One region of the Streptomyces sp. NPDC090499 genome, then DNA from elsewhere that is predicted to be linked to it. Evidence: riboswitches for the same ligand, from Rfam matches in the RefSeq annotation. Region 1 holds a riboswitch; each other region holds the start of a gene.
The links. A riboswitch is a leader RNA that binds a small molecule or an ion and turns the genes downstream of it on or off. The one in region 1 is predicted to bind cobalamin.
Positions count from the first base shown of each region.

Region 2: another riboswitch for cobalamin. It lies ahead of ACIQVL_RS00375 (cobalamin biosynthesis protein); the one in region 1 lies ahead of ACIQVL_RS04010 (prenyltransferase/squalene oxidase repeat-containing protein).
Region 3: another riboswitch for cobalamin. It lies ahead of ACIQVL_RS35360 (ribonucleoside-diphosphate reductase subunit alpha); the one in region 1 lies ahead of ACIQVL_RS04010 (prenyltransferase/squalene oxidase repeat-containing protein).
Region 4: another riboswitch for cobalamin. It lies ahead of metE (5-methyltetrahydropteroyltriglutamate--homocysteine S-methyltransferase); the one in region 1 lies ahead of ACIQVL_RS04010 (prenyltransferase/squalene oxidase repeat-containing protein).

Region 1 is NZ_JBIVXP010000001.1:858,381-860,571, reverse strand. Features, by position in the region: gene ACIQVL_RS04015 (SCO2322 family protein) at 1-232, opposite strand, end outside; gene ACIQVL_RS04010 (prenyltransferase/squalene oxidase repeat-containing protein) at 229-1,437, opposite strand; cobalamin riboswitch at 1,545-1,674, opposite strand; gene ACIQVL_RS04005 (phosphotransferase) at 1,730-2,191, shown strand, end outside.
Region 2 is NZ_JBIVXP010000001.1:70,226-72,416, forward strand. Features, by position in the region: gene ACIQVL_RS00365 (anion permease) at 1-463, shown strand, start outside; gene ACIQVL_RS00370 (hypothetical protein) at 482-709, shown strand; cobalamin riboswitch at 852-992, shown strand; gene ACIQVL_RS00375 (cobalamin biosynthesis protein) at 1,105-2,082, shown strand; gene ACIQVL_RS00380 (cobyric acid synthase) at 2,079-2,191, shown strand, end outside.
Region 3 is NZ_JBIVXP010000012.1:106,784-108,974, reverse strand. Features, by position in the region: gene ACIQVL_RS35360 (ribonucleoside-diphosphate reductase subunit alpha) at 1-1,010, opposite strand, end outside; cobalamin riboswitch at 1,110-1,268, opposite strand; gene ACIQVL_RS35355 (GNAT family N-acetyltransferase) at 1,263-1,817, opposite strand; gene ACIQVL_RS35350 (ATP-binding protein) at 1,983-2,191, shown strand, end outside.
Region 4 is NZ_JBIVXP010000002.1:780,456-782,646, reverse strand. Features, by position in the region: gene metE (5-methyltetrahydropteroyltriglutamate--homocysteine S-methyltransferase) at 1-871, opposite strand, end outside; cobalamin riboswitch at 1,055-1,247, opposite strand; gene ACIQVL_RS11875 (hypothetical protein) at 1,452-1,625, shown strand; gene ACIQVL_RS11870 (alpha/beta hydrolase fold domain-containing protein) at 1,657-2,191, opposite strand, start outside.

The DNA of each region.
Region 1 (2,191 bases):
GCTGCGACGCGTCCGTCGAGTCCTCGCTCACCGCGAAGCGGAACCCCTCGACCGAACCGTCGGCGGGCTGCGCGGTCGAGGGGCCCTGCGTGGCGTACGTCCAGTGCGCGCCGTCCCGCTCCCAGAAGGACCAGTACCGGTAGCCGGTGGCCGCCGCCGGCCCGGCGGCGGCCGTCGCGCACAGCGTCAGCGCGGCCAGGAACAGCAGCCCCGCACGGCGGACCGCGGTCACGGCTGCTGCTGCTTCCGGCGGCCGCTGAACAGGAAACCGATGCCGATACCGGCGACGAGCCCGGTGCCGACGATCCACCACACGCTGTTGCCCGACTTCTTCTCCTCGGCGTGCTTCGCGGCAGCCGCCCGCGGGGCCGGTCCCGTCGCGTTCAGCGCCGTCACCAGGTTCGTGCCGCCGAAGTCACGCGGGTCCGCGCCCATCGCGTGCGCGGCGAGGATCAGTTCGGCGTAGGCCGCGGGCCCGCTCTGCTCCGCCCACGGCGCGGCGTGCGCCTCCAGCCAGGCGTACGGCTTCCTCGCCTGCCCCGTCCAGCCCTGCGCGGCCAGGGCGACGACCGCGTCGGCGGTGTTGCCGTAGTCCGGCTGGGGCGCGGCACCGGCGAGCGCGGAGACGAGATGGCCGCTGCCGGACATGGCGTCCGCCAGGTACGCGGCGCCGTTGCGGGCCACCTCCTCCCGCGTGAGCGTCGTGCCGGAGCCCGCCGCGCAGGCGGGCCCCTTCGCCGGGGCCTTGCCGGCCGTCGTCACGAACCCCTTGCCGAGGGCCCCGAGCACCCCGGCCGCGGTCGCGTCCGCGTTCGCGGTCAGCTTCCCCTGCTTGTCCGGCTGGTAGGCGAGGGCACCGCCGCCGTCCCGGCCGCAGGGGACGGACCACTTGGCGAAGAGGTCGTACGGCGACCTGTCCGCACCCGCGCCGGCCGCAGCGAGCGCGCCGGCGACCACGCCGGTGGAGTTGGTGTCACTGGGCGAGCCCGGGGTGTAGCCCCAGCCGCCGTCCTTGTTCTGCACCGACTTCAGCCAGGTCACGGCCTTGCCTGCGGCGCCGTCGTGCCCGCCGACCGCCTTCAGCGCCTGTACGGCGGCGGCCGTGCTGTTCGTGTCCACCGTCACCTTGGTGTCACAGGCCGCCGTCGGCTCGGCGCGGAACGCGGCGAACGCGCCGTTCGCGCACTGCTGCCCGGCCAGCCAGTCCACCGCCTTCGCGGCCGGGGTCACCCCCACCGCACGCTGGGCCAGCAGGGCGAGCGACTGGCGCCAGACGCCGTCGAACTTCGGGTCCGAACCGCCGTACAGCCCCGACGGGAGCACCGTCGACGCGGACGGCGACGGGGTGCCGGCGGCCAGCGCGGTCGTCGCGGGCATGGCGGCACCGATGACGGCGGTGGCGGCCAGCACTCCGGCGGTGCGGCGGAGGACGGTCATGGTCGGCGGTGCCTCTCCCTGCGGGGAGCCGGGCAGCACGGGAGACCCCGGCGGCTCGGCTCCGTAAACCTCGACGGTGCCGTGCGACGACGGGCGCCGGCGCACGTGAGCCGATCAACGTCCCGGGCGCGGTGGTCCGGCTCGCCACTGCTGGTGGCTCACGGTTGCGGGTCAGCGCCGGAATTGCACCGGCTTCCCCCCGTACGGGTGATGACGACCCGGCTACCCTACCGGCCGCCCGGGGGGAAGCTGAGAGGGGGCTGTGCAGGGACCGTCTCGTTATGGTCGTGCCATGACGGGGAGACTGCTCGGGGCGGGGCGTTCGGCCGACGTGTACGAGATCGACGAGGCGTGGGTGCTGCGCCGGGACCGGGACGGCCGGGGTGACGCGGCCGCCGAGGGCGCGGTGATGGCGTACGTACGGGAGCACGGGTACCCGGCGCCCCGGGTGCGGCCCGCCGCGTCCCGTACCGGACTGGTCATGGAGCGGCTGTCCGGACCGACCATGCTGGCGGCGCTGCTGGCGGGGGAGACGGGCCCGGCGGAGGGCGGTGCGCTGCTCGCCTCGCTGCTGCGGCGGCTGCACGCCGTGCCCGGCCGGGACCCGGCCGACCCCGGCGCCCGGGTCCTCCACCTCGACCTGCATCCGGACAACGTGATCCTGACCCCCGACGGTCCCCGGGTCATCGACTGGACCAACGCCGAGGACGGGCCGCCCGCACTCGACTGGGGCATGTCGGCGGTGATCCTCGCC
Region 2 (2,191 bases), 790 kb from region 1:
CACCGCCATCCTGGCCTCCTCCCACCTCGGTTTCTCGCTCTCCACCACGCACGTCGTCTCGGGCTCCGTGATGGGCGCGGGTCTCGGCCGCAAGGGCGGCACGGTCCGCTGGTCCACCGCGACCCGCATGATGGTCGCCTGGGTGCTCACCCTCCCGGCCGCCGCGGTGGTCGGCGCGCTCGCCGAGTCCGTGACGGACCTCGGCGACTGGGGCACGGCGGTCGTCGCCGTCTTCCTCGTGGCCTCCAGCGCCGCGATCTGGAAGCTCTCCCGCCGCGAGGTCGTGGACAGCAGCAACGTCGTCGCCGCCGAGGAGCCGGCCGGCGTGGTGACCACGGCGATCGCCGCCGTGACCCCGCCGCCCGCGGGCCCGGTCCCGGTGACGGACGACCTGACCGCCACCATCCCCGCCCCTGCCTCCGCCCCGGCCGCCACCGCGACCGACCCGGCCGCCACCGTCTGACCCCGAGGAAGAACCGACATGAACATCGACTGGGCAGCCATCGGCTCCGTCTTCGGCGTCAGCCTCGTGGCCACGGTGGGCCTGGTGGCCCTCTTCACCCTCGGCGTCAAGGGCCTCTCCGCCCGTGAACGCGCCACCGCCCAGGGCGACTCCGCGGCCCTGGCCGTGACGGCCGCCTGGCTCTGCTTCGCCGCCTGCGCGGCCGCCGTGGCGTACGGCATCCACCTGATCGTGGCGAAGGCCTGAGCCGGGAAGTCCTCGCCGGCACCGGGAAGGCTCCTCTCCGTCCGCACGGAGAGGAGCCTTCCGCATACCCCACAGGCCCCGCCGGACACCCGGTGTGGGCCTTCCCACACACTCCCCTCGCAGGTCAAAGGCAAGTTGACGGGTCTTCCGGGGGCGTGGTGGACTTCCGGAGCCATGTACGGCGGCAAGGGAGGAAGCCGGTGTGAATCCGGCGCGGTCCCGCCACTGTCACCGGGGTACCTGTCCCCGGAAGCCAGGAACTCCCACCGCCGGTCTCGTCGAACCAGGGCGCGGACACCCTGAGTGAGGACATAACGCCATGCGCGGCTGCCGATCGAGGTCGAGTACCCGGCCCGTTCCCGACCCCGTCGCCGACCCCGCGGCCGGCTGAGCCGATGGGTGCCGACCGCGTCTTCGCGTACGGCGCCGCCGCCGGCCTTCTCGGTGATCTGCTGCTCGGCGATCCGCGCCGCGGGCATCCGGTAGCCGTCTTCGGACGGGCGGCCGGGGCCGTGGAGCGGGTGCTGTGGCGGGACCACCGCGGGTGGGGCGCGCTGCACACCGCCGTCTGTGCCGGGGGCGCCGTGGCGCTGGGTGCCGCGGCGCAGCGGGTCGTACGGCCGTCCGCCGTCGCGTCCGTGACGCTCACCGCGGCCGCCACCTGGGCCGTCGTCGGAGGCACTTCGCTCTCCCGTGAGGCCCGGACCATCGGGCGGGCCCTGCAGACGGGTGACGTCGAGGCGGCCCGTGCCCGGCTGCCGCATCTGTGCGGACGGGATCCGCAGGCCCTGGACGCCGACGGGATCGCCCGTGCGGTCGTGGAGTCCGTCGCCGAGAACACCAGCGACGCGGTCGTGGGCGCGCTGGTGTGGGGAGCCGTGGGGGGCGTCCCCGGGCTGCTGGGGTTCCGGGCCGTCAACACCCTGGACGCCATGGTGGGGCACAAGTCGGCCCGGTACCGGCGGTACGGGTGGGCTTCGGCGCGCCTGGACGACGTGGCCGGGTGGCCGGGGGCGCGGCTCACCGCCGTACTGGCCGCGGCGGCCGGGGACGACCGGCGGGGGGCCGTGCGAGCCTGGCGGGCCGACGCGGCGAAGCATCCGAGTCCCAACGCGGGGCCCGTGGAGGCGTCGTTCGCGGGGGCGTTGGGGGTGCGGCTCGGGGGGACGCTGTCGTACGGAGGGCGGGTCGAGCACCGGCCGGTGCTGAACGGGGAGGGGCGGGCCGTGGAGGTCGCGGACATCGAGCGGGCGGTGCGGTTGTCGCGGCGGGTGGGGTGGCTGGCGTTGGGCGTGGGTGCGGCGGGGGCGCTGCTGCGGGGGACGCTTTCACGGCGCCCGGCACCGAAGTCACCGGCCGGAGGCCGCTCATGAACAACGGAGGCCTCCTCGTCGCCGGTACCACCTCCGACGCCGGGAAAAGTGTCGTCACCGCCGGTATCTGCCGGTGGCTGGTGCGGCAGGGCGTGAAGGTGGCGCCGTT
Region 3 (2,191 bases), on a different contig from region 1:
TTGTGGGTACGGCGGGCGTCCTCACCGGTGTTGTCGCGCAGCTCCAGGAACTCCTCGATGTCGGAGTGCCAGGTCTCCAGGTAGACCGCGGCCGCGCCCTTGCGCCGGCCGCCCTGGTTCACGGCGGCGACCGAGGCGTCCAGCGTCTTCAGGAACGGCACGATGCCGTTGGAGTGCCCGTTGGTGCCGCGGATCAGCGAACCCCGGCTGCGGATGCGGGAGTACGACAGACCGATGCCGCCGGCGTGCTTGGAGAGCCGGGCGACCTGGTGGTAGCGGTCGTAGATCGAGTCCAGCTCGTCCTTCGGGGAGTCGAGGAGGTAGCAGGACGACATCTGGGGGTGCCGGGTGCCGGAGTTGAAGAGGGTGGGGGAGGACGGGAGGTAGTCGAGGCGGCTCATGAGCCCGTAGAGCGCGGCGACCTCGTCGACCGACCGCGCGGTGTCGTCCTCGGCGAGACCGGCGGCGACCCGGAGCATGAAGTGCTGGGGCGTCTCGATCACGCGGCGGGTGATCGGGTGCCGGAGCAGATAGCGGCTGTGCAGCGTGCGCAGGCCGAAGTAGCCGAAGCGGTCGTCGGCGGCCGGGTCGACCAGCGCGTCGAGGCGGGCCGTGTGCAGCCGGACGAACTCGGCGGTCCGGTCGGCGATGAGGCCCTCGCGGTGCCCCACCGCGACGGACTCGGTGAAGGACGTCACGCCCTGCGAGGCGGCCTCGGCGCGGATGGAGACGGTGAGCAGACGTGCGGCCAGCCGCGAGTAGGCGGGGTCCTCCGAGATCAGACCGGCGGCGGCCTCGGTGGCCAGCTCGCGCAGTTCCGACGCGTCGGCCCGCGCGGACCGGCCGCGCAACGCGGCGGCGGCGACCCGGCCGGGGTCGGCGTCGGGGAGGTCGGCGGTCAGCTCGGTCAGGGTCCGCAGCAACGCGGTACCGGGACCGTCCTCTTCCACGGATTCCACGGATTCCACGGAGATGGTCGCCGAAGCCGGGTCGGCTGGCGCGATGGTCACGTGGGGCTCTCCCTCGCTGGGCACGGGGCCTGGCGGAGGGCAGCGGGCAGCACGAGCGCGCGGGCACGCGTCGAGACCCCGGCCCACTCCACGAGGCCCGGACGTCAGAACGCCCGAACCGGGTGGCCGGGCGTGCTGTCGGCAGGTCCTCGGACTGACTCCTGTGCACGAACATGCACAAGCACACCGTTGCGGGACAGTTCCGGATTCGCACCGGATTCCCCTGCGGCGACAGCGAGCATGAGCATACATCTAGTGCCGGGCTGTCGTGTCACCCCCAGATGTTGTGTCGCGGAGGTGTCGGAGCGTCAGCTCGTAGGTGAGGAGAGTGATGTCGTCCAGGTGCGGCACGGGATTCCAGTCGCGCTCCGGTGTGCGGACGAAGCCGAGGCGCTCGTAGAGCCGGTGGGCGGTGTGCATGCCGCGCTGGCTCGACAGGACGACGGCCGTGCAGCCGTCCGTGGCCCGGGCGCGGTCGACGCAGGCGCGGACGAGAGTCTCGCCGGCGCCTCGGCCGCGGGCCTCGTGTGCGACCGCGAGCGCCCTGATCTCGGCCTCGCCGGGGCGGGCGATGTCGGTGATCGGGCCGGGGCCGGGGACGAAGGTGACGCCGCCGAGGAGTCTTTCGCCGTCCACCGCCACGAGCACCTCGGCGGCGGCCGCCCGGCTCGCCACGTCCTTCAGCACGGGCAGGTACGCGTCGTCCTCGCCGTAGTCGAGGAGCCCGTCCCGGAGGTAGGCCTCGGCGGTGAGCTCGCCGAGTGCGGCGTGTTCGGTGGGATCCACGGGCCGGATCGTGATGTCCATGGTGCGAGTCTGCCGGACTCCCGCACGCGGGAACCTCCCGTTTTCCCCGGTGGGGCGCCCGGGTTGCGGGCTGTGCCGGGAGTGCTTCCATGGAAGGAGGTGCCGGTGCCTGCGGGGGCCCTCCGTTCCGAGAACCACTCCTGGGACGCGCAAGGAGAAGGCACCATGACAAGGGTCGTCCGTCACCCGCCCGGCAAGGAGCTACCCCGCGACGCGCCGATGGCGACACTGGGCCTGCGACGCGCGGGCAACCGGGTCGGAGCCGGTCTCGTGGGCCGCTGGCACGCCCTGACGATCCGTATGGAGGCCCACCGCGGCGCCACCCGTCCCAGGAAGTGGCACCGGTGGGTCTCCTACGCCAACGTCACGCGGGC
Region 4 (2,191 bases), on a different contig from region 1:
CGCCGACGGCGGCCAGCGCGTCCAGGTTGGCCGCGGCGGCTTCCGTGAAGTCCAGCGCCAGGCCCTCGACCGGGGCCTTGGCCAGCACCGGCAGGGCCTCGCCGAGTCGGTCGAAGTAGGAGGCGACCAGGAGCTTCGGCCGGTCGGGGAGGGCGCCGAGGTCGCGGTAGGTGCGGGTGACGGCGTTCAGTTCGGCCGGGGTGCGGTCCTGGACCAGGGCGGGTTCGTCGAGCTGCACCCACTCGGCGCCGGCCGCCCGCAGGTCGGCGAGCACCTCGGCGTACACCGGCAGCAGCCGGTCCAGGAGGGTGAGCGGCTCGAAGCCGGCGGGGGCGCCGGGGGCGGGCTTGGCGAGGAGGAGGTAGGTGACCGGGCCGACCAGGACCGGACGGGCGGTCAGGCCGAGGGCCAGGGCCTCCTTGAGCTCGGCGACCTGCTTGGCGGAGTTCGCGGTGAAGACGGTGTCCGGGCCCAGCTCCGGCACCAGATAGTGGTAGTTGGTGTCGAACCACTTCGTCATCTCCAGCGGCGCCACGTCCTGGGTGCCGCGGGCCATGGCGAAGTAGCCGTCGAGGGCGTCGGCGTCGACCGCGGCGCGGTGCCGCTCGGGGATCGCGCCGAGCAGGACGGTGGTGTCGAGGACGTGGTCGTAGTACGAGAAGTCGCCGGTGGGCACCTCGTGGATGCCGGCGTCGGCGAGCTGCCGCCAGTTGCTGCGGCGGAGTTCGGCGGCGGTGGCGCGGAGGGCGTCGGCGGTGACGCGGCCCTTCCAGTAGCCCTCGATCGCCTTCTTCAGTTCCCGGTTCCGGCCCTGCCGGGGGTAGCCGTACACGGTGGCCCGTGCTGCCGCGGCTGCGGACTTCGCTGTCACGGAGATCTCCTTCGCGAGATGGATCCCTGAGATCCCGGAGACGGGACGAGAGCGCGAAGGGGATGACGAACCCGACGGCGGCGACCTCGCGCGGCAAAGGCGCGGTCGTCCCGTCCGGTGTGTACGCCGACCCGCCCACGAGGTCACCGGGATGTCCGTGCACGGAACGGTCCGCGCACGGGCAGTTGGCAGGTCTTCGGACTTGCGGGCACGTCCTCCGGTCGGAGGACACCTACTGGCCGTCGCTTCCCAGGTCCGGTACGTCGGACCCAGTGCGTATGACGGCGGTCGTTCCCGCTCACCGCTGCGGGGCAGTCCCGGAATCCCACCGGGTTCCCTCTTGCGACGCCCTGTCCGGCTGACAGGGCGAACCAGCTGCTGCGGCCAGCCTACGGGGTGTCGAGGTCGAACGCGGCCCTGACGGCTGCGGTGGTCCCGTCGGGCGGGGTCCGGCAGACACCGGGGCCGAGGGCGGTCTCCTCCGTCGAACAGCTCACGCAGCCGGCGGAGAGGTCCGGCCTCACCCCGATCGGGCCGGCCGCCGTTCGTCGTCAACCACCCGGGTGTCACGTCGGCGGTCATGGGACCGCGCACCATGGAGCAGTGGGATGCGTTCCTGCCCGCCGCCGACGTCACCCTCCCGTCCGACGTCCTCGACCGCATCGACGAGATCGTCGCCCCCGGAGTGAGCGTCAACCCCGCCGACACCAGCTACGGCGACTTCGAGTCCCGAGCCGGCCGGCGGCGGCGCTGACGCGGTCCGGCAGCGCCCGGACCGGCGTGGGTCAGGAGCTGTGGTCCGACAGGAAGCCGGTGAGGTAGCTCATCGTCTTCTCGGTGGACCAGGGCTGCGCGGCGCTGCCGGGTGCGGAGGCGCTCGGTGACGTGCTCGGCGCGGCGCTCGGCGAGGTGCCGGTGAGGGCCGCCACGCCGAGGTCTCCGTGACCGGCTCCGGTGAGCACTACGCGTTCGGCGTCGACGCCCTTCTTCCTGAGGGCGGTGCAGAGGTCCAGGGTCTGGCTGGGGGAGACCAGAGGGTCGGCCGTGCCGTGCATCAGGAGGAAGGGCGGTGTCGCGGAGGTGATGTGGGTGGCCGGGTCGGCGGCGGCCACCTGATCGGTGTACTGCGCGACGGACCTGGTGGTTCCGGGGCCGTAGACCCACTGCGCGGCGGAGTTGCCCGCGGCGTAGTTGAAGTCCTTGGCGGCCTGGTCGTAGTCGGCGGCGAGCCGGGACAGGTCGGCGGGGCCGAACTCGTCCACGACGCCCTGGACCGCGCTGCTCTGGTCGAGGTGGTCGCCGACGTCGTACCTCCTGTCG